4 regions of the Paenibacillus sp. 2003 genome follow, and region 2 is predicted to be linked to each of the others. Evidence: riboswitches for the same ligand, from Rfam matches in the RefSeq annotation. Region 2 holds a riboswitch; each other region holds the start of a gene.
What was found. A riboswitch is a leader RNA that binds a small molecule or an ion and turns the genes downstream of it on or off. The one in region 2 is predicted to bind cyclic di-AMP.

Region 1 (8,106 bases), on a different contig from region 2:
AAGTATTCTTACCTCCTAGAGACATTCATCTTTTAAGAAAGTGTAGCCCGGATACTGTAAGATAACAAGTACATTACTTATTGAATCCTGTGACAAAACCTTATTTCTTACAGGTGTAACATTCCACGATCTATATTCAACATGAAAGGCATTTTGTCTGCCCATAATATAATTGACAAAGGGAGGCGATGATCATGAGTAAACGATGTGAATTATGCGGAAGAGAACCTGTGAACACGACCGTTCATCATTTGACACCCAAAGAAATGGGAGGAACATTTCTGCCAACGGCCAACCTGTGCATCCCCTGTCACAAACAGATTCATTCGATATACACGAATCGCGACATTGTAACCCTTGGTCTCACGGACTTGCAATCCCTGAGACAGGATGAACGAATGATTCCATTTATCCGCTGGATTCGCAAACAGCCTGCTACAACGATTCCCCGTGTACGCAAATCCAATCATGTTCGCAAATCGTAAACCAAAAAGAACAGCTCCAAGGTCATGTGCCGGCGAGGTGAATCCGCCTTCCCTTTTCACTGTTCTTAAATGAATTATGCGATTGGCAGCCATCCTTATGATTAGATGTTTATTATCTTCGCCTCTTAATTCGGCCGCCGCCCACTCTGGTTTTTGGTTTTTTGTAGGATTTCTTAGGTGAATCAAACAACCCACCACTGCTCTTGTTGCGATCAATGGTTCCCTTGCTCTGATCTTTGTTGCGGTTGAATAATCCTCCGCCAGATCCCACGCTTGAATCTTTATCGCTTCCGCGCCTTGTAATCGTACCTTTCCGATCAACAGTAATAGGTGGAGCAAGCTTCTTGTCATTACTTGTTGGTGCACGATAAGATCCTGCACTCGGTTTATACGTATCTTTATTGGTATATCCTCGATAGTTGCCATAACCTCGCCCGCCAAAAGAATCGAACAGATTACCAATTAATGTAGCGGTAAGGTACCCTTGTAAAAAAGATGAATCGTAGTTCTGCCGAACATATTCCTTGGAGTCCACCTCAACCAAGGTATCCTCCGGCTTGTTCGGGTCTTGTTGCAGATGATAATACTCGTCCTGATACACGAGGAACATACGCTCTGTGTTCTCTGCCGAGATCTGATCCGGTTGCCTTTGGTCAGACAATTCCTGAGCCACTTCCGGAACGGTACGGTCTGAAGCCCGGTACACATAGGACGTTGAGTTACCACTGCCGTTAACCGATTCAAGCGGATATGTGTCCTGAACAGAAGGTGCTCCGCACGCGGACAACAGAGACATCACAAGGCTGAGGACCAGCATTAATTTTAATCCATGTGCCAAGCGTTTTTTCATTGGGAACCTCTCCTAGCTCGAACGAATTACTTTGATATCCGCAGGAAGAATGGACTCACCCTCATACAGTGTAAACCTTCTGTCTTGCCACTCCACCCGAAGAAGCATATTATCATCCGACTGATACTGCCATACCAATTGTTCTCCAGCCTGGCCATATGGAGTTCTACCTGCCGTTGATACCATGCCTCCATACTCTTCCTCCAGATGAAATGCGCGTCCATCCAGGTCCAGCAATGTAGGCACCTCATCAGGTGCATCAAGCCTGCCATCAATTGGTGTATATAGAGCGTAACGTGTGAGTTCCCGTTCTTCGATATGCAAATATCGAAATGCGGTACCATCCTGCAGCGTGAGCACAACTGCATTTCGAGCGCGATTTTGTACCCGACCAACGACTTCATAAGTGACCAGAGAAACCTCACAGATATCACCAGGTGCAAGCTGAAGCATCGTTTTCTCTGCCTGCGGTGGTTCAGGTTTTGTTAGTATTCCTTTAATTCGTTTCCATACACTCATGAGAATTACTCCTGTTCCTTATCTTATAAACAAGCTGCAATAATCAGTGCGCCCACGATATGTAAAGCGCCAGAGAACAACCCGTATCCTGTCTTCCCTTGCTGAATTCCTGTATCCAGATCCAGATTGGCCCATTTGCGAATCATAAAGTGTACAACACTCTCCAGAATCAACAAAATGATAAAGGATACAACGGAGACCAACAATGCTTCTCCAAGATGACCAGCCGTAGAAATGGACGTAGCGAGTACATACCCTTGTGCAAATAATTTCATAACCATCCGTGTAGTAACGGCCATATTGCCAGCCTTAACTTCAGCAAAATCCTTATATTTCGTGAACAGTGAATCTACATACATCAAGACAAACAGCAAAACCGAACCAGATCCGGTCCAGACCAGCATCGCCAAAATATTCAAATCCATTTACACAGCCCCCACATATCAACATGAACCGCATTTAAAAGCGAAGGAGAAATACTCTTCTCCTCCGCTGGTTAACCCTGCTGACAACCAAGGTATTAGTTCTTATTATGGTACTGTTTCATCAATGCTGCGAGTTCGTCTTCAACAGCCTGATCTTTACCCAACTTCTCGAACTCTTCATCCAAAGACTTGCCTTTGGAAGACATTTCGTTACTTGCTTCCGCCTGTGCTTCCATCTGCATCATTTTCTCTTCCATACGCTTCATACCAGCACTTGCAGTATCAGAACCAAACCCATTCAACGCTTTGTTGATTTCCGTTTGGGCTTTTGCTGCATTGTAACGTGCTACCAGTGTTTCGCGTTTGTTCTTCATTTGAGTCAGTTGCTTACGCATCTCATCGAGCTTGCCACGCAGGTTATCTGCAGAAGCCTTGTTTTGATCATAGCTGGTTTTGTACTCAGCCATCTTCTCTTCAGCAGCCTTTTTCTCTTCCAGGGCACGTCGAGCCAAATCCATATTCTGAGCACGTGCCGCCGTATGCGCCTGCTCTTCACGTTTCTTCACAAGAGCTTCCTGCTCTTCGAACAATTGCTTGAATTTCTTCTCAATGGCGATCTGTTGAGCTACTGCTTTCTCCGCATCTTCCAGATCCTCTTGCATGTCACGGATATATTGGTCCGTCATCTTGATTGGATCTTCCGCTTTGTCAATAATGGCGTTGATGTTAGACATGGTTAGATCACGCAAACGTTTGAAAATGGACATTATGTTATTCCTCCTAGTCGATATTACATCGTATATAACCATACATACGTAACAATCTACAACTCGTTTCAATTTTAGCAAATAAAATCAAAACATTCGATGGCTCTTATGTCAGGAAGACCGCTTATCTTTGTTCAGATGATCCTCCATCAACCTCTCTGCAGTCTGCACGATTTCGTCGATCTGCATCCGCGTGATGGAATCAAAATGAATACCCATGATCACCGTAACGGTTACTTTCAGCTGCAGGGCAGCCTTTCGGGCAAGCCGCTCACACAGCTCTTGTTCCTTATGCCCCGGAATATGTACCGTCGTCCCGCTGACGCGCTCATGATCCACGTAGAACGTGGCTACGGCACCAATATGCGCCTTTCCTCCGGTAACGAGAAAAACCTTATCCTCTCCTGCTTCAATCACCTGTAAACGTATGGATTTCAAATCATATGTACTCATATCCTATCCACCTATCCTTTTCTATATGTTTTATATGGAGGAATTATGGCTGTCATAAGCTAAATCCGCAATGAAACTTCTCACACTACGCATATTTTATGAGACCCCCGGGCATACCAAGGAGAACGTCATTTTGGAAAAGGAGGCCGTTATTATGCGTGTACGCCTCATTATGCTGATGGTTATCGTTATTTTTCTCGGGGGATATCATGCTCCAGTTTCATCACGGGATGTTTCAAGCCCGTCAAGTGAATCAGTATCAGGTTCGGATTCTGCGGAAGAAGAACAACTGACATTGGGACAGTTACGTCAAAAATATGCCGATACGTTCAAAACGAATGGTCCTTCAACCAAGAAGGTTGCACTGACTTTTGATGATGTACCTGATCCACGGTTTACTCCACAAGTGCTAGATGTATTGAAGAAATACAATGTCAGAGCTACATTCTTCATCGTGGGTAGTCGTGCTGAGAAACATCCGGATCTGGTGAAACGCATCGTTAAGGAAGGGCATATGGTTGGTAATCACAGCTACAATCATCCTGAATTCAGTAAGCTGTCGATGAATGCCTTTCGCAAACAAATTTTACATACCGGAGATATTATTCGACGTTTGGCGGGATATACGCCCAAGATGATTCGGCCACCTTATGGAGACATTAATGAAGAACAGCTGAGATGGGCTGCCAAACAACACTATAGCATTGTGAACTGGAACGTAGACTCCCTGGACTGGAAAGGCCTTTCAAAGGAACAGGTGAAAGATAACATCCTGTCTGCCGTAAAACCTGGCTCCATCGTTCTGCAACATGCTGGAGGCGGTGTAGGATCAAACCTGAACGGCACGATTGAGGCTTTGCCTGAAATCATTGAGGAATTGCGAAAGCGCGGATATGAACTCGTCACCTTGGACGAAATGCTGAGATTGCCAAAGGCCAAAGATTAAGATGACCGTGATAGCAAATAAATGAGAATATTAAAAGGGTGCTGTTCAATCGCCAATTAGCGACAAGCAGACACCCTGTTTGAATTTGTTAGATGTAATTTACTTTCTACTTAAGAATATACAGCTCGATATCCTGGAAACCAAATGTGCTTACGGACTGTTTGCTACCCGGGATAAAGATATCAATCCGATGACCTTTGATTGCACCGCCCACATCACGCGCTGTGGCTACAAAAGCCTGTTTTGGCAATCCTGGATGGCTATGACCAGTTACCAGTACTTTGGTTCCGAGTGGAATTACACTTGGATCAACTGCAATCGTACCCAATTCAAGGTCATTTCCGAAATAATCGACTGCACCCCAGCCTCCATTTTCAGACGGATCTGCAGAGTATGCCGTTGCTTTCACGTTCACAGCTTTGCTGTAATCGAATGTTTTACCCCAGGCCTGAACCACTTTGTTATCTGCATTAACGTCCAAGCTCGCTGTGGTAACTGTTTTGGCTTGGGTCTTGCTCTCCGTCGCCGCGGCAGCTACATTGTTTGCCTTACCGGGAATCGTAATTTTCAAACCACCATAAATGTTGTAAGGTGAAATGTCGTTGTTTGCTTTAACCAACGTGTTCATTGCTACTCCATATTGTTTTGATAAGGTGTAGAAGGTATCCCCTTCTTTGGCCACATGAACTGAATCGGCGTGAGCCGGAACGGCTTGAATGAGCATTGCTGTTGTCAATAATGCTACTGCTGTTTTGGCTATACGTTTCTTGTTAATCATGGTCTTCCTCCCTCATTATGCCTGCGAAGTTAGTTGTCGGATTCGGATGAGGAGCCCACCCTATAGGTTCTTCATTACATTTGAAACGTTATGTACCCCTAATTCACCCCAAGCAGTGTGCTGTAGATCTTCCCCCTGCACAATCTGCATCGTTACATCCCCCGCACTCCCTGTCCGGAAGTTTCGGCAGAGTTCAATATATCACAATTTTGTAACCTGAACTTGTAGTAATTCTTGCCAAATGGTTTTTAGCATGTCATCAACTGTAAGAATACTGGATAATTCAGAAAATTTGGGCGAACCGACTTCTTTATATTTGGTAACAGAAAAGTTACATTTCGAATCTTTAAGTGATTAATGCGCATAAAAAATAGCGTTACCGACTCGAAGTCAGTAACGCTATTTGATTACTTCGTTTAGAGTACTTTGGCAAGAAAATCACGTGTACGTGAATTTTTCGGTGCTCCAAACACCTCATCTGGTGTTCCCTCTTCTACAATAACCCCGCCATCCATGAACAGGATCCGGTCTCCCACTTCACGTGCAAAACCCATCTCATGCGTTACGATGACCATGGTCATCCCGCCTTCTGCAAGACGTTTCATGACATCCAGCACTTCACCGACCATCTCGGGGTCCAGTGCCGAAGTAGGCTCGTCAAACAGCATCACATGCGGCTGCATGGCCAATGCTCTTGCAATGGCGATCCGCTGCTTCTGTCCACCGGACAGCTGATTCGGGAATGTATCTTTTTTATCGTACAAGCCCACGGTGTTAAGCAGATCAGCGGCAATTTTCTCCGCTTCCTGAGTGGATTGTTTCTTCACTTTAATCGGAGCAATCGTGATGTTTTGCTGTACCGTTTTGTGTGGGAACAGGTTGAAATGCTGGAACACCATGCCCATTTTTTCCCGAGTTGCATTAATGTTGTGCTTCGGATCGGTGATTGACACGCCTTCAAAATCAATCTCACCCGAGGTAGGCTGTTCCAACAGGTTCAGACAACGTAAAAAAGTACTTTTACCTGAACCGGAAGGGCCGATGACCACAACAACCTCACCTTTGCCAATCGTCACGTTAATGCCCTTAAGCACATCGTTATTACCATAAGATTTGTGTAATTGTCTAACGTCTATCACTTGCACTCAACTTCCTTTCCAGTCGTCCCAGCAGCTTGGACAAAATGAACGTCATTACAAAGTAGATGGCTGCTGCAATCAAAAATGGACTCAATCCTTGGTACGTAATGTTTTTGACTACACTTGCCTGATACATAATATCCACCATACCGATAACGGAGATAATGGAGGATTCTTTAATGATAGTTATGAATTCATTACCGATCGCTGGTAATACAGCTTTGAAGGCTTGTGGCAATATGATATAACGCATCGCGGCGCCTCTTCCCATACCTAATGAACGCGCTGCCTCCAACTGACCACGATCCACACCTTGGATACCCGCACGGAAAATCTCCGCCAGATAGGCACCACTATTGATTGAAAGTGTAATGATACCTGCCTGAAGTGCAGTGAAGTTAATGCCAAAGCTCAGGGAAAAACCATAGTAAATAATCATCAATTGTACCAGCATCGGTGTGCCACGGATCACTTCAACGTAAGCAGTACCGATCCAGCGCAAGATTGCAGCGTCATGCAAACGGAACAAACAGATGATCAATCCAATAATTACCCCGAAGATAACCCCAAGTGCAGACAACAGAAGTGTGTATCCTACACCTGTAGCATAGAAACTTTTATATTCCCAGAATACTTGGAAAATATTTTGCGATTTGTTCGCTTTATCCGCCATCAAGAGGCTGGCGTCCGTCACCATCTGATTGATTTTATCTTCACTTTTCAATCGCTCCAGTGTTCCATTTACTGCAGCTAGCAGCTCGGTATTACCTTTGCGAATCCCGATTGCCGCTTCTGCTTGCTCTTCGTCCGGAACAGCAGCAGCAAGTCCAATGATATCGTCCAGATAACCTGCAGCAACGGTATCTTCAACGATTGCCGCGTCAATGCGTTTTGTTTGCAGTTGAAGCACGATATCCGAGATTTTATCAAGCGCAGTAAGCTTCGCTCCTGGAATACTCTGTCCGATCGTTTCCTGAATGGAGCCTTTCTGAACGCCAATTTTCGCATTTTCAAGTTCTGCCATGGTTGGATATTTGTCTTTATCCACATTGCGAACCATAATCACTTGTTTTGATTTATAATAGGTGTCGGAAAAATCGATACTTTTCTTCCGCTCATCCGTCGGCGTCATACCTGAAATTACCAGATCAACACGCCCGCTCTGCAATGAAGGCAGAAGACCGTCGAAGCCCATATCCTCAATCACAAGCTCAGCGCCAAGATCTTTGGCAATCTCTTTGGCGATCTCAATATCAAAACCGACGATTTCATCTTTGCCATTAATCACTTTATGGAATTCATAGGGTGCAAAATCGGCACTTGTACCGAGCACCAGCTTTTTACTGCTTGAATTGTCTGTAGTCCCACTTGCAAGTGCCACAGGAACGGCAGTTGTCAGCAGAACGACAAAGGTCAACAGCATCATGGTGTAACGACTTATTAATTTCAACCTTTTTCTCTCCCCTTACAATACTTTGTATGCTTCTCATGTTGATGACTGAGTCATTATAAAGTACAATGCATGATTATGCAATGCATTTTGACATTACAAATCTTGACTTGTTTCTGAAAAATTGAAGCAAACATGATATAATCAATGAATTATTTTCATTTTTGCATAAGGAGTTTACTAATGACAGCTAACAAATCACAAATTCTGACGGTTATTGATCAATATGCTTCCCGTTTTAAAGCCATTTCATCATATATCGGTGCCAACCCCGAATTGGGAAATGAAGAGTAT
Region 2 (8,106 bases):
CGTGCGCCCGGCTACGCCGTAAGCGCCGTCGATACGACCGGCGCTGGCGATTGCTTCAACGGCGCGCTGGCGGTAGCCCTCGCGCGCGGTGAGACGTTGGACGCGGCCGTAGGCTTCGCCATGGGTGCGGCCGCGTTATCCGTGACAAAGCTCGGCGCCCAGTCCGGGATGCCGTCCGCACGTGAAGTTGAGGCCTTTCTGGCTGAGCATGCCGCAGAGGCTTAATAATTGATATAACAAAGAGGCTCTTATTCTCCCAAAAGGGGATTAAGCGCCTCTTTGTTATGCGTGTGCAGAGATTATTTCTTCTCTGACAGCCACATGGCGATATTGGCAATCTCTTCATCCTGCAGTTTGCCCTTGAAGGAAGGCATACCGCCTTTACCTTTGACAATCGTAGTGTAGATCTTCTCCAGATCATCCTGACTACCGATGTTTGCCAGAGCAGGTCCTACGCCACCTTGAAGCTGATCCCCGTGACAGGAGATACAATTGGCTTTGACCAGTGCTTCAGCCTGTCCGGCATCCAATGTTACTTCCGGCATGGTTGGCTTGGCTTCTTCAGCCACTTCTTCTTTCCCTGGAAGCGTAAACATTAAAACAATAGCTAAAGCGCATGCTGCAAAAAATACTCCGCTCATGATCCATTTGTGCATCCCTTATGTCCCCTCCAGAATGAAAGATCATCTAACCTGAAACTATCCATATCATTATAACGGAACCTGTACTGACATCATAGCATTTTGTGGGAAATTTTTGAACTAATCACATAACAAGGCGCAAATTTGGTTGTTTTGCAATGGATTTTAATCACGAGGCCCTTCATAAACCATACAGTGAAAGGGCTTTAAGCCGCTTGGGGTCTGTCGCTCGTATGTATCCTGGGTGACAAATCCACTCTTCAGATAGACTTGAATGGCACGAGCATTCCAAGTGAGCACTTCCAGATCGATCTCATTCTTCGGATTTCGGCGAATGGCTTCCTGTACAATGGCCGTGACAAAAGCTGTGCCTTGACCCTGACCACACAGCTCTGGATGCATGCCAAGGCCAATCCGGGTTACCCCTTGAAGTGGGAAGTATTGAGCAAACCCACATATACGATCGTTCTGATCCAGGACGATCGCATATTGCTCTTGCCGCAGCTGTGCATCTCCGAATTCCACTTCCAGAGCTTTCATCTGCTCCCAGGGGAGCCAGCTGTAGATATTGTAAGGCGGGTCATACTGCCAACTGCAGATAAGCTCCGCATGTTCTTCTCGCATGGGTACAACGTGAAACGTCACAGGGGTTTCCTTCATACACCTGCATGCTCCTTTCCTTGAAACAGAACTCTTTGTCCACTCTACAAAAGAGATGTTCATTTAGCAAGTCTTCCTTCCCAAGAAAAAAAATGAAACAAAAGTTCCGGTAATTCCGTTTATATTATAACGGGATGGGTAAAAACATCATAAGGGCACGGACAAACGAACGCAAAATGGACTTGCTGATGTCGCAGGATATACCCCGAGTATAACTTGTAATATAAATAAGGATTGAAGCACAAAAAAACCGCCGGATACATTCCTGCGGAGAATGTACCGGGCGGTTCTGTTATGCTTCTTGCTTCGTTCCAGTATGGTTAATGGTTACAGCATCATGTTGCTCAGCTTGTCCCTAGTCAAGGGCCAGTGATTCATATGCGTCCGTGCTCATAATCCGTTTCGCGCCAACATAACGATTGGCCCAATAGTTTTCACTCAATGCACTGATCGTAACGCCTTTGGAAGAAGAGGAGTGTGCGAACTTTCCATCCCCTACAAAGATTCCTACATGGGATACGCCTTTACCTGTTGTATTAAAGAACACCAGATCGCCAGCTCTCATTTCCATGCGGGATACGGAATCGCCCATGTCGAATTGGGAACTGGATTGGCGTGCCAAATCAATACCCAACTTGTCGAATACATACCGTGTAAATCCGGAGCAGTCAAAGCCGTTAAGCGTTGTTCCCCCACTTTTGTATGTAGTTCCCATTGCTGAATCAATTACTGTGTCCATCTTTGAATCTGCGAATGCGCTACCTGCACCAAGCGATAAAGCGAATGTGATGCTAAGTACAGCTGCGGTTAATTTCTTCTTGAACAAGAGATATTCCCCTTCCAACGCCTGCGAGGTTAGCTTAAGGATTCGGTTGAAGGTCCCCTATGATCCCTCTGTAGCAAGATCAATTCACCCATAACTGGTTCCCCCGCTTCCCAGGTGCCAGGAATTTGGCTATGCTAGTTATGCACCTGCGAAATCAAGAAATGACGATTTAATTTTAAGTAGTTACAAATATGAATGTAAAGATTACAAAGTTGTTACTAAAAACTCACTGCGATTATTGTAACAGAGGAGTACGGCTTTGGCAACGTTTAGCAACAAATTTAGCAAAAAAAACCTCGACCTTTGACGGGGAAAGGTTGAGGTTTGCCTATTTATAAGTACATATTAGGCCATGAGTTTAACATGTGATGGTAACAATTTTTAAACTATGTGCTCTCACCTTTGGATATTTTGGACTGCCATAATCGGAAATGGCTGCATATTTTCCACAGACTTAATAGACATCTGGCAAGTGGATACGTCTGTTGTAGTATAAGTCCGGTAAGTCCCGTTAATAACCATGAGGCTGAAGTGAATGCCCCAAAGACGAGCAGGTGTACTCCGCCCAGCAGGAGTGCAATGCCGATTACAGCGGTGAGATGACGCAGTGCAATCCAGAGTGCTTTGAGAGTACCGTGAGCCCCGCCTTCTCCTTCTGGTGCCGACACACCGAACTGCATGTAGAGTATGGCATGGTGGATGATCCAACCATATACAATCCAGGCAGCAACATAAGGTATACCAGGCAAAAGTAATTGAAGGGAATGAAATCCGTCCATGAGAATCGAGTAGAGCTTCGGTATGAGCCAGTAGGCGGGCAGAAGTATCAATAAAGTACGTATGGTGTGGAGCAGCAGCATCGGTTTCCACAGATTTTTGATTCCGCGGACAAAGGGGATGCGCTCTTCTGTAGAATTAAAGTGCTGAAGTGAGTAGAGCAGTCCTGCCTGAATGAGGGGGCTGATCAACATGCGAACCAGCAGCATGCCCCCTAGAATCCATAGATAACGATGAACCTCCGGATGGGTAGACAGGTTAAGTTGACTTTCCATTTTGAACAAAAGTGTACTCAGCTCCCCTGCATCAGCATCTGGATAGCGCAGGAGCAGTGGGATGACAGCCGATTGTACCATTCGATAGAAGAAATATCCCCAAATGAGTTGATAGAGAAATAAGAGTGCGGCAATGAACATATGCTGACGGACGAGAAACCAGCCTTCACGTATTTTCGCTTTCACCGTTTCCACCTCACCATGACAGACCTCCGAATATGGCTTCTATTAGTTTGGTTACACTCATGCTCCAGCGGGACTTCGCCCGCTCATCCAGTCCGGATTTCAGGAAATTGTTCATATGGCGGTTCTCCAGCACGATCGTGTACAGGGGATCGGTCATGGCCCAGGATACGGGGGATGTGTGAGTTAATTTATAGGTAATGCGGTCTTCTTTGCCATCCCATTGCTTGGTGAGGATATGTCCATCTTCAAAAGCAATTCGAACAGGAACGGCGTTGTAATCACTCCCTCTTTTTGCGATCGTCACGGATGACTCGTACAATGTTTGGCCGTCTTTCTGTACAGGCGTAACACGAATCTTCTCTACAGCAAAGTCAGCCATTCCGTTACCATAGACGTATTGGTCAAAATAATCAGACCAGGAAGTGCGGGTCACTTGTTCCACAACGTTTTGAAAATCAGCCGAAGTGGGATGTTTGAAGCGGTACTTCTTCACATAGGTAGAGAGAATGCGTTCCATCTTTTTTGTGCCGACTTGATGTTCGATACCAAGCAATACAAGCTTGCCACGTGTATAGACATTGGCTGCATACTCATTCTGTGAATCGAACTTCCAGGATTCTTGTGTTAAGGATGAAGGAGACGTAATCAGTCCCGATTGTACCGGCAGATTCGGAATCAATCCGTATTCCTGCTCCATCAGTTTGTCTTCTGCATATGAGGTGAATCCCTCATCCAGCCAGGCTTCTTCGAATTCGTTGCTGGCAACCATGCCGTAGAAGTACTGGTGTCCAATCTCGTGGACTACGGTACGTTCCAGGTCATAACCTGGGGTAGTATCATCGGCTCCAAAGGCCGTAACTAGCGTAGGGTATTCCATACCTCCAGCACCGTTCCCCGCTTTGGGTGGAACAACGATGGATAAGGTAGCGTAAGGATATGGGCCAAACCATTTGCTATAATTGGCTAGTGCGGCCTTCGCGGCATGGAAATAACGTTCTTTTAGATCCTGATGAGCAGGGTCCAAATATAACTTGATTCGTACACCAGGCACATTGGGTGCAGAGAAGGGTTCCTCGGCGTAGACAAAATCCGGTGAAGCTGCCCAGGCAAAATCATGTACATCATCGGCATAGAATTGATAGACCTTTTCTCCATTCTTCACCACAGCTTGCTGCGTTGGAAATCCGGTAGCAGCCACTTTGTATGTTTCAGGCACCCGAATACGTACACTATATATACCGAAGTCAGCGTAAAACTCTGAATTGCCATGGTACTGGTGCAGATTCCAGCCTTCCGTTGTTCGTCCACGTCTGCCCACAGGTTCATAGGCACTTAATTTGGGAAACCATTGACCTGCCATGACAAAATGATCAGCAGTTCCCATCCGGGCAAAAATCTTTGGCAGATTCACTTCAAATCGGGTGTGGAGTGTGATACTTTCCCCGCCTTTGACGGGTTTGGGCAGGCGTACTTTAATGAGGGTGGTGTCCTTGATATTTCCGTCATCTGGTTGCACATACTGCATCCGGTGCAGCAGAGAGAGCCCGTCCTCCGTTTTCATTTCGGTAATGTTCATGGAACCATAACCATTGGTAGGCATGACATCACCCCGAAGCTTTCCACCGGATTCCTTCATAAAGGTGGTGTCAGCAGAAGAGAAAGCGTTGGGATACATATGAAAGTAAAGCTCGCTGACGGTTTTTTTGCCTGGATGAGTCCAGGTGATCGTCTGAGTCCCTTTCAATACGTTTCCATCGACCAGCTTCACATCCATGTGATATTCCACAACACGGTTGCTGTACACTTCGGCTGTAGGGGTCTGTACACTTTCTGGAGGTGCTGGGGTTGGAGCTATTGCCTTGGGCTTGCCCGATTCGGGGGCGAGTACTGGCAATTCGGAATGAGTTGAGCGATTATAACCCAGAGTGATCCATATCCCTCCGGCAAGTACACACAGGGCCAGGGATGCAGTGAGCCAGCTCTTGGCGCGTCGTGGAATCATCGTTAAATACCTCCCGTTGACAAGCATCTAAAGCATGTATATGTTTGCAATGGGACAATTATTAGTTAAAATATTTGTATCAACCCTTGGAGGTTATAAACATGGACCAAAACGAGCAAAACGGCAAAAAACAGATTGCCTTGAATATCGTTAGTGCAAAAAGCAAGCATAAAGGCTTCGGTGCAGGCTCCATTGATCTGAATAACCTTTCCCCGGTCATTATTGATAATGGAGAGGCCAAAATCGATATCGGTGCGATGCATGCGAAGAGCAAGGTGGAACGCAATATCAAGTTCTCTACCAATCGTGAAGATGTGCCCAACGGACGCCAGGTATGGCTGGTGTGGGTAGCTGTCGATCGCACGGAGGAAGGCCAACTGTATGGTGGAGCAACGGCATGTGAGATGTGGATTGATACGGAAGCAAGACGTGGATGGAAACTGCTGGCGGAACATGTGAATCGCATGGATTATGCCTTGAAGCGTCGCTTCATGCTGGATGAGCTTGGACCCGAAGCTCGAGCTGCACTTAAGACACTGTTGATCTCACACAACGAAGAATGGTGGAATGCTTCTCCAGATGAATTGAAAGAAGCACTCGCCTAAGGCAGATCATTCAACACAGTATAAAAGAAAAAAACAAAAGGCCCCTCGACCGGAAAGTTCGGTTGGGGGTCTTTTGCTTGTGCATTAATCGTATTCAACGATCTGAATAATTATGAGTTTTCATCCGAAGTGAATTTCCAAATGCTTAATATAACCAGGGGTCATAGGTGACGTAACTAAGTCATCGCGTATTTGCGTCATTCTACCCACCAACGTTTGAAATCTCCCCACCAGGAATGTTTCTCTTCCTGTATGCCTTGTTGATTCTGTACCTGACGGGTCTTCTCATCTTCTCCAGAATCCGAATCATCCTTCGTACCATGACATACCTCTGTCGGTTCAGTACCATCAATAAAAACTTCCAATCGTTTCTCTTCGCAACCGTTGCCTGCCAGCTTGCCGGATTCCGGGTCAATATATACACTTACGACATGATCAGGCACGGTGAAGATTTTGGGTGGTACGCTCGCAAGTGCCTGCTCTGTGAACTGGGCAAAGATCGGCGCAGCCCGGCGGCCATCCGAAGTGGAGATGGCTTTGCCTTGGTCGTAACCAACCCATACCGCGGTGGAGAGCTCCGGTGTGAATCCAACCAACCAGGCATCTGTATTGGTTGTGCCAGTTTTTCCGGCTACCGGACGTTTAATCGCCTTAGACACCCGGTTGCCCGTTCCTCCATTTTCGAAGACACTTTCCATTAAACGAGTCAGGACATAAGCTGCTGCAGGTTCCACAACGGTCTCAGCCTTGGTTTGAGGCGATTCATAGAGCACACGTCCTGCGGCATCCGTCACTTGCAGAATGGCGACAGGTGGCGTCCGTTGTCCACCAGCAGCAATGACGGAAAAGGCCGACGCCATCTCCAACGGGCTGACAGGTGACGTTCCCAGTGCAAGAGAAGGTACGGCGCTCAGGTTGCTTGTAATGCCGAGGTTTTTTGCCATACTCACAACCTGCTCAGGACCGATCTGCATAATGGTGTTCACCGCATAGATGTTGTCTGAAGCGGCGATCGCTTGCCTTAGATCAATCTCACCCAGATACTTGTCTCCAAAGTTGCCGGGTTTATAGGTTTTGCGGTCATTGTCATAGTGAAACAGGGTAGGTTCACTGTTAAATATGGATGCACTGGTGAGCTGCTTGGATTCCAGGGCTGCCAGATACATAATCGGTTTAAACGCCGAACCTGGCTGGCGCGTTGTCGCCAGAACATGGTTAATCTGATTGGTGCGATAATTCTTGCCGCCCACCATGGCTTTGATGTAGCCCGTCCGAGGGTCGATGGACACCAGAGCCGTCTCCAGCTCACTTTTGGCATCCATACCCTTCGCTATGGCGTCTTCAGCTGCTTTTTGAACACGCAGATCCAGGGTGGTGTAGATGTTCAATCCCCCATGATCCAGCATCGCTTCACTGATTCCCAACTCTTTGATCGCCAGATTCCGGATATAGTCACGGAAATAAGGGGCGCTTTCCACCGTTTTACGCTCGCTTTCCGGTTTGAACGATAGCATTTTCTCATAGGCCTTATCCGCTTCGGCCTGGGTGATCTTGCCGATATCAGCCATGGCATTCAGCACAATCTTCTGTCGGTCTTTGGCATTCTTCATATGGTTATAGGGTGAATAGTAGGTAGGTCCTTTCGGGATTCCTGCCAACATGGCACTCTCTGCAAGATCCAACTGTTTGGCTGATTTGCCAAAATACATTCGTGAAGCCGCTTCGATTCCGTACGCACCATGCCCATAATAGATTTCGTTCAGATACATCTGCAAAATTTCATCTTTGCTGTATTTCATCTCCAATTGCGCCGTGTACATGGCTTCCTTGGCTTTGCGAGTCCATGTTTTCTCATGAGACAGATACAGGTTACGCGCCAGCTGTTGAGTCAATGTACTCGCACCCTGCGACATCTGCATATGTTCGAGGTTAACGAGCACAGCCCGTCCCATCCCTTGCACGTCGAACCCGTAGTGATTATAGAATTTGCGGTCCTCTACAGCCAGAGTGGCATTGACCAGATCTGGAGCGATATCCTCCAGTTGAACGGGTACAGAGTCTTTGCCACCTGCAGAGAAGGTAGCGATGACTTCACCTTGACTGTCCAGTAATCTGGAATTCCGATCAGAGTCTG
Region 3 (8,106 bases), on a different contig from region 2:
CTCTTGGCGAGTACTGTTTGCTGGTAGAAGGCATTAAGGAAGAGGAGCGTAAGGCTGAGCGCGAAGCATGGTGGCAGCTCATGTCACTCGCGGATCATGTCAGCCATTATGAGGGTGAAGGACATAACCGCAAAGATGCAATGAAAAAAACGGCTACCGATCGCGGTCTGACGAAACGGGATGTATATAATGCATTAATCGAGTAGTAATCTAACCAAATATCTTCTGTTGAATAACCTGAAAAGAAGCTTATATCCAACCTTAGTGGAATATTAAAAAGAGCAGAGTGGCTCAAAAAAAATTCCAAACAAATTTCATTCTCTTCCGGGCAAAAAAAATACCTTCCGCGGTGGGGTTCACACCGGGAAGGTCATTAAGGAATATTAAAAAGGTTAGAAATAACAATTTAGATAAGTCCAGTATACCTGGTTTTTCTTATTTTGTCACAGGTGCAGGGATTTCGGAAATACATTCGTTACAAACAATTTTACCTTTGAAGTAAGTAACGTTCTCTGCATTACCACAGAAGATACAAGCAGGCTCGTATTTTTTCAACATGATGCGCTCGCCGTCAACGTAGATTTCCAGAGCATCTTTTTCACCAATACCGAGCGTACGGCGCAATTCAATTGGAATAACTACCCGTCCCAGTTCGTCCACTTTTCTTACAATACCTGTTGATTTCATCATTATAATCAGTGCTCCTCTCAGCTAACTATCATTGTCATTATTCGACATTATTTTATGTTTTATGATACCCATCATACCAACGATTCCCAAATCAGTCAACCTTAAAATTAGCTTAAAATTAAGGATGTTTTTCACAAGGTTACTGGTGGTAAGGGATTGGCAGCCGTTTTTCGCATTTAAACCTCAATGTCAGCTTTGTCGATTTGGAAAACGACAAAACTACTTAATTCGACAAAGTTCGTCATATAGTGTCGAATCTTAGGTGAATCGCAGAGCTCAAAGCGTTAATATAAAAGAGATTAAAGGAGTGAGTCGACATGGAACAACGTTTAACGGAAGAGAAAGTATTCAAAGATCCGGTACATAATTATATCCACGTGCAAGATCCGGTTATATGGCAGTTAATTAACACCCCGGAATTTCAGCGTTTACGCCGGGTTCGTCAGCTGGGCACATCTTACCTTACCTTTCACGGAGCAGAGCATAGTCGGTTCTCACATTCACTAGGTGTTTATGAGATCACACGCAAGATCATTTCTCAATTTGAAAGAAGTCATTATTCGGATTGGCCGAAGGAAGAAAAGATTGTAGCTCTGTGTGCAGCTCTACTTCATGATCTCGGGCATGGGCCATTCTCTCACTCCATCGAGGAAGCTTTTGACATGAATCACGAAGAATGGACTTGTCGCATTATTACAGGTGATACCGAAGTAGGGGCGATCTTAAGACGGTATGCTCCTGATTTTCCTGAGAAAGTAGCGTCTGTCATTCAAAAAACGTATGAAAAGCCGATTGTGGTGAACTTGGTGACCAGTCCGCTTGATGCAGACCGAATGGACTATTTGCTCAGGGATGCCTATTTTACAGGTGTAAATTACGGCACGATTGACCTTGATCGTATCCTTCGGATGCTGCGTCCTTATCATGGGCGGATTGTAGTCAAGGAGTCAGGCATGCATGCTGTGGAGGATTACCTCATGTCTCGGTATCAGATGTATTGGCAGATTTACTTCCATCCGGTAACTCGTAGTTCTGAAATTATATTGCGGCAAATATTCAAGCGAGCAAAAACACTCATACAACATGGTTTTAAATTTCGCTTCATGATTGATCCACTCCCTCAATTATTTGCAGGAGAATTATCCGTAGATGAATATTTGCAGTTGGATGAAGCCTTAATTCAGACGGCATTTACGCAGTGGCGCAAGGAGGACGATACTGTTCTAAGTGAGTTATGCGAACGTTTTATGGATCGCAAGTTATATAAGTATGTAGAGCTTGAACAGGTCGACTTGACAATGATGGAAGAGATTCGGGAAGCTTTTGTACAGGCTGGTCTCGATCCCGAATATGATCTTGAAATTGATTTTCCCTCGGATAATCCGTATGATGTGTTTCGTCCGGATGAATCTACAGATAAGCAGATTCTTCTTCTGGATCGACAGGACAATTTACGTGAGTTGTCAGAAGTATCTGACATTGTCCGTTCCATCAGTGGGCTTCACCGAGGGAAACATCATTTGTATTACCCGCAAAACAAGGTGGATGCGATTATTCACGAATTACCGTCACATATACGCCCCTATTTCTTGTAATCGTGTGGGTATAATCCGATGAAGAATTTCGATATCAAAACACTTTCTAAAAGAGCTATTTTTCATGATACAGTAATCTGCTTTAATGGGGCGTATATGTAGATCGACATAATTTTGTAAATGCAAGCAGGAAGAATGAGCACAATTAGCAATATATAGATCAGAATATCCGTATATCTTCTATATATTGTAGTTGTGAAGAAACAAACGTAATGATGTAATACACAGATACCCAAAATGTTTTATGTATGAGTCATTGAATTATTGAATTTTACAAATTTGATTTTGAAAAAGAAGATAGTCGTTATTTCGACATGAAGGGAGATACAGACATGATGCTGTTCGACACACATACACATCTGGATGCACCACAATTCGACGAGGACCGCGAGGACATGATTCAGCGTGCTGTGGATGCAGGAGTTGGTCGCATGATCAACATTGGTTTTAACCGGGAGACAATTCCAACCACAATGAAACTCGCTGAAACATATGACTTTATATATGCAGCTGTAGGGTGGCATCCCGTAGATGCGATCACAATGCAGGAGGGCGATTTGGAGTGGATTGCATCTTTATGCAAACATGAAAAAGTGGTTGCGATCGGTGAGATTGGATTGGATTATCATTGGGATACATCACCAAAAGAAATACAGCATCGCGTATTACGACAACAAATTGCTTTGGCGCGTGAAGTGAACATGCCGATTGTCATCCATAATCGGGATGCACATGAGGATATCATAAGAATTTTGCGTGAAGAGAAGGCGGGTGAGGTTGGTGGTGTAATGCACTCGTTCTCGGGCAGCTGGGAAACAGCGAAAAGTTGTCTAGATATGGGCTTCCATCTCTCTTTCGGAGGACCGATCACATTCAAAAATGCAAAGCAGCCCAAAGAGGTGCTGGCGAAGGTTCCTATGGACCGGTTTTTCATTGAAACAGATGCTCCATATTTGACACCTCACCCTTATCGTGGGAAGCGAAATGAGACAGCGCATGTACGTCTGGTTGCAGAGGCAGCAGCGGAAATTAAAGGCATTTCGGTGGAGGAAATTGCTGCAATAACAACCAAAAATGCCATGGAACGATTTGGAATTCGTTAAAAAAACGAGCAAATGAGGTGAAAAAGGCAGGTAAGCGGAGGTAATTTGCCCTTTGATCCAAATAAATCAAGAATATTACAATATTTTAACCAAATATTCAGAAAAACGTACTTGATCAACGCTTTACAACATGCATCAAAACAGGATATCATCTTTTCAGTGAATTGTTGTGCGGAAAATTGGACAGATGTTCGGGGGATGAACAAAGGGACACTTTCCGATGAAACAACATTACTTTCATGAATCAGTCTCGCTGAGTCTCCGTTAACGGAGAGCGGGGGAACCAATAGGGCTTAAACATCGGTGTATTTGGCCGATGCGCAACGTTCGCTGACCCAAAAGCAGCGAAGGGAACTGCGAAGCCGTATTTGATTTCTTCTTTGGGTCTCGGGGTGAATTCAAGGGCGTCCGCCATGAGCGGGTGACCTAAGATAGGGCGGCTCTCTTTCGCCCGAACCCGACAGCTAACCTCGCAAGCGGAAAAAGAGAGGCAACCTCGTGCATGAATTTCCGATATTCAAAATCATTCGGAAGCCACGAAAGAGTTCCTCTTACACTCTTTCTTTGGCTTTTTTGTTTTTGAATAAAAGAAATATTGTCATCATACGGTAGGTATTCAGGAGGATGACATCATGTTGCGAAGATTGATTCATGGTGCAGAACCGGATTATGTTGGTCCAATCTGTGTTCTGTAGAAAATTTGGTATAGTCACGTCAAAGACATCATGCATTACTTTAGACGGCGAGGCTATGAAGGAGGACGGAGAAGTGGGCACATTCCAACCAGAAGAGACCCATGAGTCACGATCATCCAGTAAGTCTTTCGCGTTGCGGTGGAAGCATGAGAACATGCGTCAAATGGCATTGATCGCGATTTTCTCAATTGCGCTTACAATCATGATCTTGTTAGTCGTTTACGGTCAGGCCGGGAAACAAATTTCACTGGTTATTGATGGCAAAGCTCAGGTGGTAGAGACTCGTACAGGAATGCTTCAGGAAATGCTGGAGGAGCAGTCGATCACAGTCAGCCCTCACGATAAGGTATCCATGTCCATGAACGGGGCGATTACAGATGGAGACCGAATCGTTATTGAGCGGGCCGTTCCAGTCAACATTACGGCAGACGGAGACACCAAGACTCTGTATACAACCGATTCATCGGTAGAAGATGCAATTCAAAAATCAGGTATTCAAGTTGAAAGTAATGATAAAGTGTATCCGGCGCTTGGAACTTCGATCAAAGCGGATATGAAGATTCGTGTAGTGCGCGTAACAAAGCGTACAGTGGATGTAGAACATCCGATCGCTTACAAAGTAATTAAAACGGCTGACCCTAGCTTGTACAAAGGGGATAACCGTGTCGTTGTGAACGGCAAGGAAGGCAAACTTGTACAGCACATCGAAAAGGTATTTCAGGATGGGGAATTGGTCTCCAAAAAAATGGTCGGCAAATCTGTCGCGAATAATCGTGTAGATAAAGTGATTGCTGTCGGCACCAAAGCAAAACCGGTCGTGAAAGAACCAGAGATTCAGACCGTATCGGCTCAAACTTCAACAACCAAAAAGGCTACAACAACGAACTCGAAGAAAACATCTGCCTCGGGCAGCAAAGTAATTACCGTATCCGGGACTTCTTTTAAATACTCCAAAGTACTTAAAAATGTATCCATGACTGCCTACTCTTCCGAAGAGCCTGGCATTGGAACTAAAACAGCTTCCGGTACTCGTGTAACGGAAGGACGCACCATTGCGGTTGATCCCAAAGTCATTCCAATTGGCTGGTGGGTATATATCGAAGGTCTGGGATTCCGTCGTGCGGAAGATACAGGCGGTGCCATTAAAGGCAACAAAATTGATGTGTATTATGACAGTGTGAAGCATGCCCTGAATTTTGGACGTAAGAAAGGCAAGACGGTCTACGTGATCGGTCCGGTGAAGCCGGAAGCGAACTAAAATCGTTTTACTTTGAAATGGGAATGCTATAAAATAGTTGCATGAATGATTCATGCGGAATATGCGGCGGAGGAGTCTGAATTCAGTCTCCCCCGCCGTTTGGCAGAGAAGAGGATATTCCTCTTCTTTTTGCGTTAGAAAGGAAGAAATGGAACATGATAAAAGAAGTCATTGTGGTGGAAGGCCGTGACGATACGGTAGCCATCCGTCGTGCCGTTGAAGCCGATACAATAGAAACAGGTGGATCAGCCATCAACCAACGCATTCTGAAGCGGATTGCGCTTGCTCAGGAGAGACGGGGAGTCATTGTACTGACAGATCCGGATCATGCTGGCGAACGCATTCGTAAAATTATTGCGAATAAGGTCCCTGGCTGCAAACATGCCTTCATTCCGGAAGCCGATGCGACGCGCAAAGGAGACATTGGAGTGGAGAATGCCTCACCAGAGGCGATCCGTCATGCTCTGGCGCGTGTACATACTTCATACGAAGGTGCTCCGAGCCTGATCGATTGGGAGGACCTGATCGCGGCAGGACTTATTGTGCATCCGCAGGCTGCTGCACGTCGCATGGAGATGGGCAATCTGCTGGGCATCGGATATTGTAACGGGAAGCAGTTTCACAAACGTCTCAGTGTATTTCAGATTACACGGGAAGAGTTCTCTACAGCATTAGCGCAAATTGAACGTGAAGGATTGTGAGCATATGAAGGACATGGAAGAGACGATAGAAATTGCAACGCCCAAGCGAACCAAAGAAATTATTCAAAGACACGGATTCTCATTTAAGAAAAGTCTGGGCCAGAACTTTCTGATCGATCAAAATATACTGAACAAAATCGTTAATGCAGCCGATTTAGACCAGTCCAAGGGTGCACTGGAGATCGGTCCGGGTATTGGAGCCCTTACGGAACGACTCGCTCGGGTAGCTGGTCCTGTCACAGCCGTAGAGATTGATCAGCGCTTGATCCCCATCCTGGGAGAAGTGATGCAGCCTTATTCGAATGTACGTGTTCATCATGGGGACGTGCTGAAGCTTGATCTGGCTGAGTTGTTTAATACGGATTTTGCATCCGTGGACAAAGTCAGTGTCGTGGCTAACCTGCCTTATTATGTAACGACTCCAATCATGATGAAACTGTTGGAAGAGAAGCTGCCGGTAGACAGCATTGTTGTCATGATCCAAAAAGAAGTGGCTGAACGCATGGCTGCTGCACCAGGATCAAAAGACTACGGCAGTCTGAGCATCGCAGTTCAGTACTACAGTATGCCGGAGCTTGTGTGTATTGTGCCTCCTACAGTCTTCATTCCGCAACCTAATGTGGAATCAGCTGTTATTAAGCTGAAAGTGCGTGAGCAACCGCCAGTGGAGATTCCGGATGAAGCACACTACTTCGAAGTGGTACAGGCTTCTTTTGCCCAGCGGAGAAAAACAATCTCAAACAACTTGAAGGCACGCTTCTTCACAAAGGAGAACCGGGAACAGGCAGACATTCTGCTGGAGCAGGCAGGTATTCAACCGTCCCGACGCGGAGAGACATTGAGTCTGCAGGAGTACGCTACACTCAGCACCGTAATGTGGGAAGCAGGGGTACGTGCAGCGCTGTAAAATTTGAATGAACCAAACCGGGTCTTTGCCCATACGATGGGGTAGAGGTGATTACGTTGATGAATATCGGAGACTTGGTCGTTCGGAAGTCATACGGTGGCGATGTGACTTTTCGGGTGGAAGGCCTCCAGTTGGATGCTGCGGTCATTAAAGGGACTGAGTTCCGGCTGCTTGCCGATTCCCCAGTGGACGATTTGATACAGGTTCCCTATGAACCGCAAAGCGCCAAGACCAGACAGGCGCATGTTAAAGCACATCAGACCCTGTCTCGCCTGCAGCAGAATCGTATGGAACAGGCTGAGCGGAATCGTGAAGGTCTGGTACAGGATTGGTCTGCTCAGCAGGAACCGGCTTATTTTGAAATGCCTGGAAAGGTGCTTCATCTGGATGGAGATCCGAACTATTTGAAAAAAAGTATGGATCTCTATGAGCAACTTCGTGTGCCCGCAGAGGGACAATATGTCCATGAATCGGCAATGGCAGATACCTTATACCGCTTATTACCCAAAGTACGTCCGGATATCGTAGTTATTACGGGTCATGATGGGGTGCTAAAGACACGTCAGCCCTATGACTTATATAGTCTTGGTAGCTACAAGAACTCGCAAAATTTTGTGTCGGCCATTCAGGTGGCCAGACAATATGAACGCCATCTGGACGCACTCACTATTGTGGCAGGGGCCTGTCAGTCCCATTTTGAGGCACTGCTGCGCGCTGGAGCGAACTTTGCCAGTTCTCCAGGCAGAATTCTCATTCATGCACTTGACCCGGTCTATGTGGCAGCCAAGGCCTCCTTCACATCTGTGCGTGATACGGTCAATATGAGTGATGTTCTGCACAATACCATCAGTGGTAGCCAGGGTGTGGGTGGTGTCGAGACACGGGGGAGTTACCGGGTAGGTCTGCCTGGGCTGAATGATTTATCTACGTTAAAAGTGAACCCGTCGGCAGTCTGATGTAGGCCATTTAAAGTCCCAATTTGGGGCTTTTTTTGTTTGCAAAAAAATTCATTGACAACAACTTTTTGATGCTGATATAATAATTAGTTTTGATTTGACAATGACTGTAAAATCCGGTATAATGGACAAGAAAAGAGGTGGTCGTCGACAATGGCTAAAAACACGCTGTTGGATATCAAACGCAATCTCGATGCACAT
Region 4 (8,106 bases), on a different contig from region 2:
GGCACTCGGAACCTCGACATTTTTGTGAACGGAACCAAAGTCATTAGCAACGAGCCCTTTCCGGCTACGGGAAGCTGGTCCACATGGGTTGAAAAAACAATACAGGTCCCCATGAACACGGGGACCAATACATTGAAAGTGGTCACCACCGGATCCGAAGGACCGAATATTGACAGCGTTAATGTTACCGCAGCACAATAAACGTTCCGTATGGGCTGATGGAAGACATTTGCTGTACGTGCAGCTAAGCACTAACCTGTTGGATACTCAAATCTAAAGTTAATGTTATATCAAAAAATGCAAAAAAAGACTCCTTAAGCGTTAGCTTAAGGAGTCTTTTTATTAGATGCGGTCGAGAGGACTCGAACCTCCACGGGGGTTAGCCCACACGGACCTGAACCGTGCGCGTCTGCCAATTCCGCCACGACCGCATATTGTATCTCCGTGATCAATATCGGCGACAAGAAATAATATATCATGCGGTATCTATCATGTCAACACTGAAAATAATAACAATAAAACCCGAACCAGACGTCCATGTCGATTCGGGTTTTACCTTTAACTATTAATAGCTTGGTTCATTAAAACGGAAGCATACTGCAAATTACAGCTTGGAAGGCCAGTTGCCATACCATGCGTAACCGCCTCTTCTTTCTTTATCAATATCACTTAATTTGTATTTAACTACCCCGTCACGACCAATAAAGATTGGTCTATCCGTTCCTATCTCATAGAAGCGTGCCCAAATTGGTGCAGCTTTGGAATCAGCGATAATTTTACTATCTCCATTAGCTCTTTCATATTTATACCCCGTAATTTTCACCTTGTTAAACCAAGCCTCCGCTCCTTTAATGGATGCGGTAATTTTAGCGTTAGCAGGTCTGGTTTTCAGAAATTTAACAATCGTTACACTCTCTCCAGCTGTCAGCGATGGCACTTCGTAGATTCTTGCGCTCGCTGGTTTAAGGGAACTGGAATCATGTTGTTGTCCCCATGCTGTCAGCTTACCACCTGAAACGACTTGTGTATTCAAAATCGCCTCCACACCTTTGGCAACTGAATTTTTACTACGGTTAGCAAGTGTGCTGTCGATAAACGAGAAATCACCTTTGCGTGCTGCTACTTCATCCAGCATGATCATTACATTAATCATGGCATCATCATTGTAGGTAATGTGCTTGTGATATCCGGAGCTTTGGTAAACTTGTGGCCATCCGCCGTTTGAATACTGCATGTTGATCAAAAAGTTAATTCCTTTGATTGCAGCTGTGGAGTATCGCGGATCATTTGTCTTTTTAAATTCCTTCGCCAATCTTCTAATTTCTGAGTATGTAGCCTTGTTGTCAATCGTGGACTTCGCCCACTCTCCACTTGTCTGTTTATAATCTTTTCTCCAACCTCCATCCGGCAGCTGGTTCTTCAAAATATCAGAAATACTCGCTGTAGTACCCGATGCATCCGCAGCAGATACCGTCCCTACAGGAAGAACTGCCATTCCAACTGCTGAGAACACCATCGTACATGCCAGGACAAAAGTAATTATTTTCTTCGCTTTCAAATGTAACACTCTCCTATGTTCATTTTTATAAATCTTCCACTTCTACTTTACCTATGATATACGCCCCCAAACCTCCTTTATTTGTATTTATCGCATAATAAAATCAATTTAAATCCAATATGTGGATTGGATAATCAGATAATATGCAAAAAATCGATTTTTGTCAATATATGCAACTTAATGAATATAATCTCTCTAATTCTACATAACGGGATAGTTCTTTTAACTCATGACAAACCTATTTATTTATCCAAATTCGTCTTAAACGAATCATTAATGACGTTTTTGTCATGAATGATTCCCAAACTTGATCCCTTCTTTCATATAAAAACCTTAATTCCGCTAACATTGAGGTATTACGAAGGGTTTTAAATGGGTTTGACAATTACGCATTTATGCAATATAGTTTCAAATAGTTACAAAAACTTAATTATTCATTGCCGAGTTTCATGTTTGAAAACGGGGGAACCAATTTGGGTGAATTATTCTTATACATAGGAAATATAGGGAACCTTCTACCGAACCCTTAGCTAACTCCGTAGGCATCGAAGGGAGAACATTGATTTTGAAAAAACTGATTATCTCCATTTTTGGAGCAGCTGTATTATTTACATCCGGGGCAACAAGCACAGAGGCAAGCAGTATCAACTCCGTAGTGAACAACATGACAGGTATACCTTACAAATGGGGTGGCACGACTGTAGCCGGCTTCGACTGTTCTGGTTTTATGAGATATCTTTTCAACAAATACAGCATTGAATTGCCACGTACTTCACAGCAGCAAGCCAAAGCAGGTACGCCTGTATCGAAAAGCAACATTCGCACAGGTGATCTGGTGTTCTTCAATACGATGGGCAAAGGCATTTCACATACAGGTGTATATATCGGCGGCGGACAATTCGCTCATGCCTCCAGCAGTAAAGGTGTAAGCATCACGAAGTTATCGAATCCATACTTCAATGATCGTTACGTAACAGCACGTCGGGTAACTGGACAGTTTATGTATGATAAAATGTTAGGTAAAATGTAATTCACATACAAAAAGGCATCGGTTATTAACCGGATGCCTTTTTTGTACTTAAAATGTATGTTGTATTGCTTATTAATGCAGCGCCTTCTGCACTCGCATCGCACCCTGAGACAGGGCATGTCCTCCTCCAACAGCTCCGGCCACCGCAACGGTCTCCATAATCTCCTGATCTGTTGCTCCCTTGGCACGGGCTTCTTCTACATGGTAGAAGGTACATACCTCATTGTTGGCGAATAATCCAATCCCAAGCGCAATTAGCTGTTTTGTCTTGGCATCAATCACGCCAGGTTGGAAACATTCTCCGGTAAACTCATGATACGACTTCACCACACCTGGCAGTACATCGCTTAATGCTCCAATCTGATCCTTGTAGGCATGAACTTTATCATTCATCAATGTCATGGCTTGTAGCACACCCTCTCGGCTTATAGTTACAGATCTTCCTCACTGTACCTATCTTCTCTCCCGAGTGAGTCAATTATGCCAAGAAATCATGGTAATTCCAAACATTTAAACGCTCATGGCTCTGCCATAATTATAAGCTATTACTCACCAAGTGGACTCTGGCGAGGCTCGCTGAACAGCTGATATTTGTAACTGCGATCCAGCTTAACTACACGTCGATTCTGACGCCGGATAAGTACCTGCTCGCCATCCCAGGCAACAACAATCCCGGTTACATCGTTAGATTCCAGCTCGTCCCGTACTACTCTTACTTTCTCACCTGACAGACGCAGGGCGTCCAGTTCTGTATCACTGATCATCTTCATGGCTCCTATATTCCAAATTTATTTACAAAAAGAGACCTAAATGAAATGTCATTTAGGTCTCACGTGACTGTATCGGACTGTCATGTCATTCGAAATTATGTCCCGACTGAAAGTTACCGCTGCGCGTGCTCTTTGCTGTCGTTCTTCTCGAACCAAAAATCAAGCACTTTGGCGGACATCACACGTTCTTCAAGGTACTCCACTTGATGCGGTGTAAATTGTTCTTTCCAAGAGAAGGACAACTCTTCGCACAAGCCTACAATCGTCAGTAATTCTGACCAGGCAACATAGCGTTTGTACCAGAAAAATTGAGGATGTTCAATCATATAGGGATAAAGGTCATCGAATTCCGTATGTTTACAATCCAGGGCACGTTCAAAATGAACTTTCGATTCCGCCAGCTTATCATTAAAAAATTGTTCTGTTGCCGGTTGGTTCCCCATGGTGTTGCCTCCTCTCCCTAACATAACCCCATTATAAATGAAATCCGCGGTCATGCAAAGGCATAGTTCAAAAAATAGGCCCTATTCCTTTAAAATGTCACATTTCGTTATCGTCAAATTGTACCGTACCATCGTTCAGGGAACGAATGCGTACCAAGGCTTCCACCGGAATACCCTGTTCACGAATCGTGCGTGCCCCTGCCTGGAAACTTTTCTCGACCACAACGCCGAATCCGACAAGTTCCGCACCGGAACGCTCGATAATTTTGATGACGCCACGAGCAGCATCGCCATTGGCAATAATATCATCAATGAACAAAATGCGGTCATTCTCATGAATGAACTCGCGAGATACCATAATGTCAGTTACAATTCCTTTGGTAAAGGACGGTACGCGCTCACAGTAAGCATCAGGATCAGCCAGAAGTGTTTTTTTGCGACGGGCGAATACAAGTGGCACCCCAAGTTCATAGGCTGCTGCAAACGCAACCGGAATCCCTGAGGATTCTACCGTGATTACCCGAGTCACTCCACTTTCACGAAAACGGGCTGCAAACTCACGTCCCATCTCCATCGTTAATGCAGGATCAATCTGGTGGTTCAACAGACCATCCAGTTTCAATACTTGATCCGAGATAACAACACCCTCTTGTAAAATTCGTTGTTTCAATAATTCCATGATTTGACCTCCCAAGCCTATCCTATGAGGTAAAAGTATCATATATCTATCTATAAGTTCAAGCGAAATTGCCTGGGCGCTGTCCTTGAGACACAATTCAAGCCAAAGCACATTATCGATTGTCATGACTTTCGTGGGTCAAGCATACCTTGTACCATGGTACCCGCATGTCCAAACTATTCAGGGGCCTGAGAGGGGAAACACATGAAACAGGCATTTCGGGTGCTGCAGATCGCATTTACATACATCGGAACGGTTGTCGGAGCCGGCTTCGCTACAGGGCAGGAAATTTTGCAGTTTTTTACCCAGTATGGCAAATGGGCCACCGTCACCATAGGCTTATCCACCATGCTCTTTGTCTGGTTAGGTACCAAAATGATGCTGATCGCTCACGATACCGGGTCCCGCTCTTATGAGGACCTGAACAAACATTTATTCGGGCCCAAGGCGGGCAAATGGATCACCTGGGTGACCCTTCTCATTCTCATTGGCGTGAACAGCGTCATGCTTGCCGGAGCGGGTTCCGTTTTTGTCGAACATCTGGGTTTGCATTATCAGACAGGTCTGATCGTCACACTTGTAGGGACATATCTGCTTCTCGGTCGGGGCATCCAGGCTATCCTTCAAATGAATAGCATCGTCGTGCCCATGATGCTGCTGTTATCTCTGCTCATGATCACCAGTACCATCCATCATCCAGGAGCTTCCCGATTCATCACATTGACGACAGACTCAAATCCTATTCAAGTATGGCTGTCTCCACTGTTGTATAGTTCGTTCAATCTGGCGTTAGCTCAAGCTGTTCTTGTGCCCGTTGGCAACCAGATTCGCAGTCGGAATGTGCTGAAGTGGGGCGGAGTATTGGGTGGAATTGGCGTAGGTTTCATGCTGATGGCAGCTCATTTTGCCATGTCAGCACAGATGCCAGGCATCATCCAATTCGAAATTCCGATGGGCAGCATTGCCTTTCAACTTGGATGGGCAGTACAATCTGTATATGTATCCCTTATTTTCATGGAAATATTCAGTACATTTGTTGCCGATATCTACGGCATGACCTTGCAACTCAGACAACATATACGCGTTCATCCCCGTTTCATTACATTAACCATTATGCTGCTGTGTTACTCACTCAGTCAGTTTGGATTCAGTTCTCTACTATCCATCCTTTACCCTATCTTCGGAAGTTTGGCACTGTTCTGGGCAGCCAAATTGGTATTAAACCGCTGGGGTGCCTTCCGTGGACGCAAAAATATATAAACGGTGATGTACTTCATGAATATGAGCATCCGTTTGCTTCATACCATAATTCATCACTCATGCGCCTTCCTTTTGCATGAAAAAAAGCCGCTGTTTAGCACAGCGGCTCGCACTTTTTGCTCTCTCTTTTAGGCCTTGCTGGGAAACTGTAAATACATCTTCTTCAACTCATTGACCGATCTGCCGAGCGAGTAATGTGTTTTGGCTTTTTCACACGCTGAACGGGCAAGTTCATAACGATAAGCCGGATCGAGCATCACCTTTTCAAGCGCTTCAGCCAGTGCAGAAGGATCTTCTGCCGGTACAAGCAACCCATTGCTACCATTCTCGATCTGTTCCGGTATACCACCTACATCCGTACCCACAAGAGCAAGACAACTCAGCGCCGCTTCAGCGAAGACGGAACCAAATGCCTCTGCCCGTGAAGGAAGTACAAAAATATCAAAGAATGGCATGAATTCCTCAGGGTGCAGTGTGTAACCATAGAAAATGGTCTCATTATAGATTCCCAATCGCTGCGCCAATTCTTCCAGATCAGGACGAATCGGTCCGTCTCCAATAATATGTAACACATAATCATGACCTCGGCCCTTCAGCTCCGCACAGGCTTTGAAAAGAATATCCAACCCTTTTGCCGGAACAAGCCGACATACCGTGACCAGCTGTGGTATCGCATTATCATGAGGAATCGGCTTAAAGCGCTTCTCATCAAATCCATTGGGAATCACACCGATGACATCAGGTTCCTTCACATAGGGAGCCAGATAACGACGGAACGAATCCGACACCGTCAAGAGGCGCTCTGCCTGATGTTCCAGCTCACCATATATCGCAAGCAGGAATCGATGCTCCGGTCCATCCGTTTCAATGCGTCCATTAAGGATCAATTCTCGTTCATAACTGGAGTGAATCGTCTGAATAAGGGGTGTATCCGGGAAAACCGTTTTCATCGCAAGTCCTGCAATTGGGTGGTGTGCATGGATCAGATCATAGGGCTTCTGAATACGCAGTTTGGTCCACCAAAGATAATCACGATAGGTTTGAATATATTTTTGGACAACAGGACTATCCTGATATTCCGTCCAGTCAAACGTTTCGAACTGAACTTCCTCTCTGCCCTTGTTGCGAATTCGCTTTGGCAACGAGAATAGATCCATTTCCCACCTCGGGGTTGTAAATCTCTCTTGCATATACGGAATCATAGAGGATACACCTCCGGGCTGCTCCGGAGGAAAGAAAAGCGCCTGCAGCAATTTCACCGTTAGTTTCCCCCTTTCTAACTTACGTACTGCTCTACTATCCATTATGACATAGGGAAGCCGGAACATCTATATTACGATAACTCGTATATACAACATATTCATGAAACGTTCCCCTCAGAAGCAAAAGCTTAATCCAGCAGTCAACCGCTCGTGCTTGTCGTCAACATATTCATTGGATAACCAGAATTTCAGCTTAATACCTCCACGGGCTTCTCATATGTACTGTAACCATCGGTCTCTCCCAAAAAAGTATACCCGTTCCGCGCGTAAAAGGCGTTCAACGTAGCATTGCTCGCTCCGCAATCTAACCGAACAGTTTGTTTGCCTTCAAAATGTATGCCGCTGCTGGACCATTGCAAAATGGATCGTCCCAGACCGCTCTGAGCATATTTTCTTCGAATTGCTAGCCGATGCAGATAAATTGCGCCATCCTCGGCATGAGCTTTTGAACCCCAAAGATGAATATCCCAAGGGCTTGGCTGAACCAAAAGGATGACCATCCCCGCTACGTCCGCTCCTTTTTTAAATACAAACACATCTCCACGCCGAATCGCCCCTGCCGTATCATGTGAATCTTCACCTTTAAGCAAAGCGTTCCATTGGGAAGAACCTTGGCTCTGTAACCATTCGGCTGTCTCCACCAGCAGCGACATCACATCCTCCGTATCTTCCGGCTTCGCATGAACCGCTTGAAAACCATCGTTAATATATTCGCTACTGATCCTGAATGAGTGCATCATTGTTCTCCTCCGCTTCCTGATCTCTTTTAAACTAATGGTACTATACCGGGAAATGGATTTTTCGTCAAAATGAGAACATAAAAAAGGTAAAAGGCAGCTGCCTTTTACCCATCTATTCTGGCTTCATCAATAATCTGATTTCGATACAACATCGTCAGGTGCAGGGTATCAAACTCCATTTCCTTTTCCAACTCCTGCATCAACACTTCGACTAGACTCTTTCGCTGAATGCTAGTACCAGGAACCTCGTAATCAATGTATCCCGTAAGATCCGAATGAGAAGTGTCTATTGTTGCTGTTCCCACAGGCAATCCACCTCGTTCCTGAAGAAACAGCTCATATATCCGGAACTCCCGATCCTTAC

Region 1: it holds a riboswitch for cyclic di-AMP, as region 2 does, so the genes downstream of both, J2X75_RS10260 (3D domain-containing protein) here and J2X75_RS29770 (C40 family peptidase) in region 2, are expected to answer to the same signal.
Region 3: it holds a riboswitch for cyclic di-AMP, as region 2 does, so the genes downstream of both, J2X75_RS29180 (resuscitation-promoting factor) here and J2X75_RS29770 (C40 family peptidase) in region 2, are expected to answer to the same signal.
Region 4: it holds a riboswitch for cyclic di-AMP, as region 2 does, so the genes downstream of both, J2X75_RS02895 (C40 family peptidase) here and J2X75_RS29770 (C40 family peptidase) in region 2, are expected to answer to the same signal.

The regions. Positions count from the first base shown of each region.
Region 1 is NZ_JAVDTB010000001.1:2,377,375-2,385,480, forward strand. Features, by position in the region: gene J2X75_RS10225 (HNH endonuclease) at 195-485, shown strand; gene J2X75_RS10230 (DUF4247 domain-containing protein) at 598-1,335, opposite strand; gene J2X75_RS10235 (DUF4178 domain-containing protein) at 1,348-1,854, opposite strand; gene J2X75_RS10240 (DUF350 domain-containing protein) at 1,878-2,279, opposite strand; gene J2X75_RS10245 (PspA/IM30 family protein) at 2,375-3,046, opposite strand; gene lpdD (prenylated flavin chaperone LpdD) at 3,158-3,499, opposite strand; gene J2X75_RS10255 (polysaccharide deacetylase family protein) at 3,654-4,445, shown strand; gene J2X75_RS10260 (3D domain-containing protein) at 4,552-5,223, opposite strand; cyclic di-AMP (ydaO/yuaA leader) riboswitch at 5,226-5,422, opposite strand; gene J2X75_RS10265 (amino acid ABC transporter ATP-binding protein) at 5,640-6,362, opposite strand; gene J2X75_RS10270 (ABC transporter substrate-binding protein/permease) at 6,349-7,785, opposite strand; gene J2X75_RS10275 (M20 family metallopeptidase) at 7,996-8,106, shown strand, end outside.
Region 2 is NZ_JAVDTB010000016.1:16,958-25,063, forward strand. Features, by position in the region: gene rbsK (ribokinase) at 1-225, shown strand, start outside; gene J2X75_RS29760 (c-type cytochrome) at 300-656, opposite strand; gene J2X75_RS29765 (GNAT family N-acetyltransferase) at 807-1,301, opposite strand; gene J2X75_RS29770 (C40 family peptidase) at 1,657-2,127, opposite strand; cyclic di-AMP (ydaO/yuaA leader) riboswitch at 2,131-2,268, opposite strand; gene J2X75_RS29775 (hypothetical protein) at 2,514-3,365, opposite strand; gene J2X75_RS29780 (M1 family metallopeptidase) at 3,376-5,367, opposite strand; gene J2X75_RS29785 (YwhD family protein) at 5,469-5,972, shown strand; gene J2X75_RS29790 (transglycosylase domain-containing protein) at 6,170-8,106, opposite strand, start outside.
Region 3 is NZ_JAVDTB010000014.1:48,420-56,525, reverse strand. Features, by position in the region: gene rsmI (16S rRNA (cytidine(1402)-2'-O)-methyltransferase) at 1-206, shown strand, start outside; gene J2X75_RS29195 (AbrB/MazE/SpoVT family DNA-binding domain-containing protein) at 436-690, opposite strand; gene J2X75_RS29190 (HD domain-containing protein) at 1,008-2,285, shown strand; gene J2X75_RS29185 (TatD family hydrolase) at 2,618-3,388, shown strand; cyclic di-AMP (ydaO/yuaA leader) riboswitch at 3,630-3,883, shown strand; gene J2X75_RS29180 (resuscitation-promoting factor) at 4,157-5,341, shown strand; gene rnmV (ribonuclease M5) at 5,497-6,042, shown strand; gene rsmA (16S rRNA (adenine(1518)-N(6)/adenine(1519)-N(6))-dimethyltransferase RsmA) at 6,047-6,949, shown strand; gene yabG (sporulation peptidase YabG) at 7,009-7,905, shown strand; gene veg (biofilm formation stimulator Veg) at 8,059-8,106, shown strand, end outside.
Region 4 is NZ_JAVDTB010000001.1:593,708-601,813, reverse strand. Features, by position in the region: gene xynC (glucuronoarabinoxylan endo-1,4-beta-xylanase XynC) at 1-201, shown strand, start outside; tRNA gene J2X75_RS02905 (tRNA-Leu) at 348-431, opposite strand; gene pelA (pectate lyase) at 605-1,567, opposite strand; cyclic di-AMP (ydaO/yuaA leader) riboswitch at 1,987-2,118, shown strand; gene J2X75_RS02895 (C40 family peptidase) at 2,124-2,588, shown strand; gene J2X75_RS02890 (carboxymuconolactone decarboxylase family protein) at 2,661-2,990, opposite strand; gene J2X75_RS02885 (hypothetical protein) at 3,134-3,352, opposite strand; gene J2X75_RS02880 (hypothetical protein) at 3,472-3,801, opposite strand; gene J2X75_RS02875 (xanthine phosphoribosyltransferase) at 3,899-4,480, opposite strand; gene J2X75_RS02870 (YkvI family membrane protein) at 4,685-5,740, shown strand; gene J2X75_RS02865 (glycosyltransferase family 4 protein) at 5,869-6,999, opposite strand; gene J2X75_RS02860 (GNAT family N-acetyltransferase) at 7,191-7,739, opposite strand; gene J2X75_RS02855 (hypothetical protein) at 7,847-8,106, opposite strand, start outside.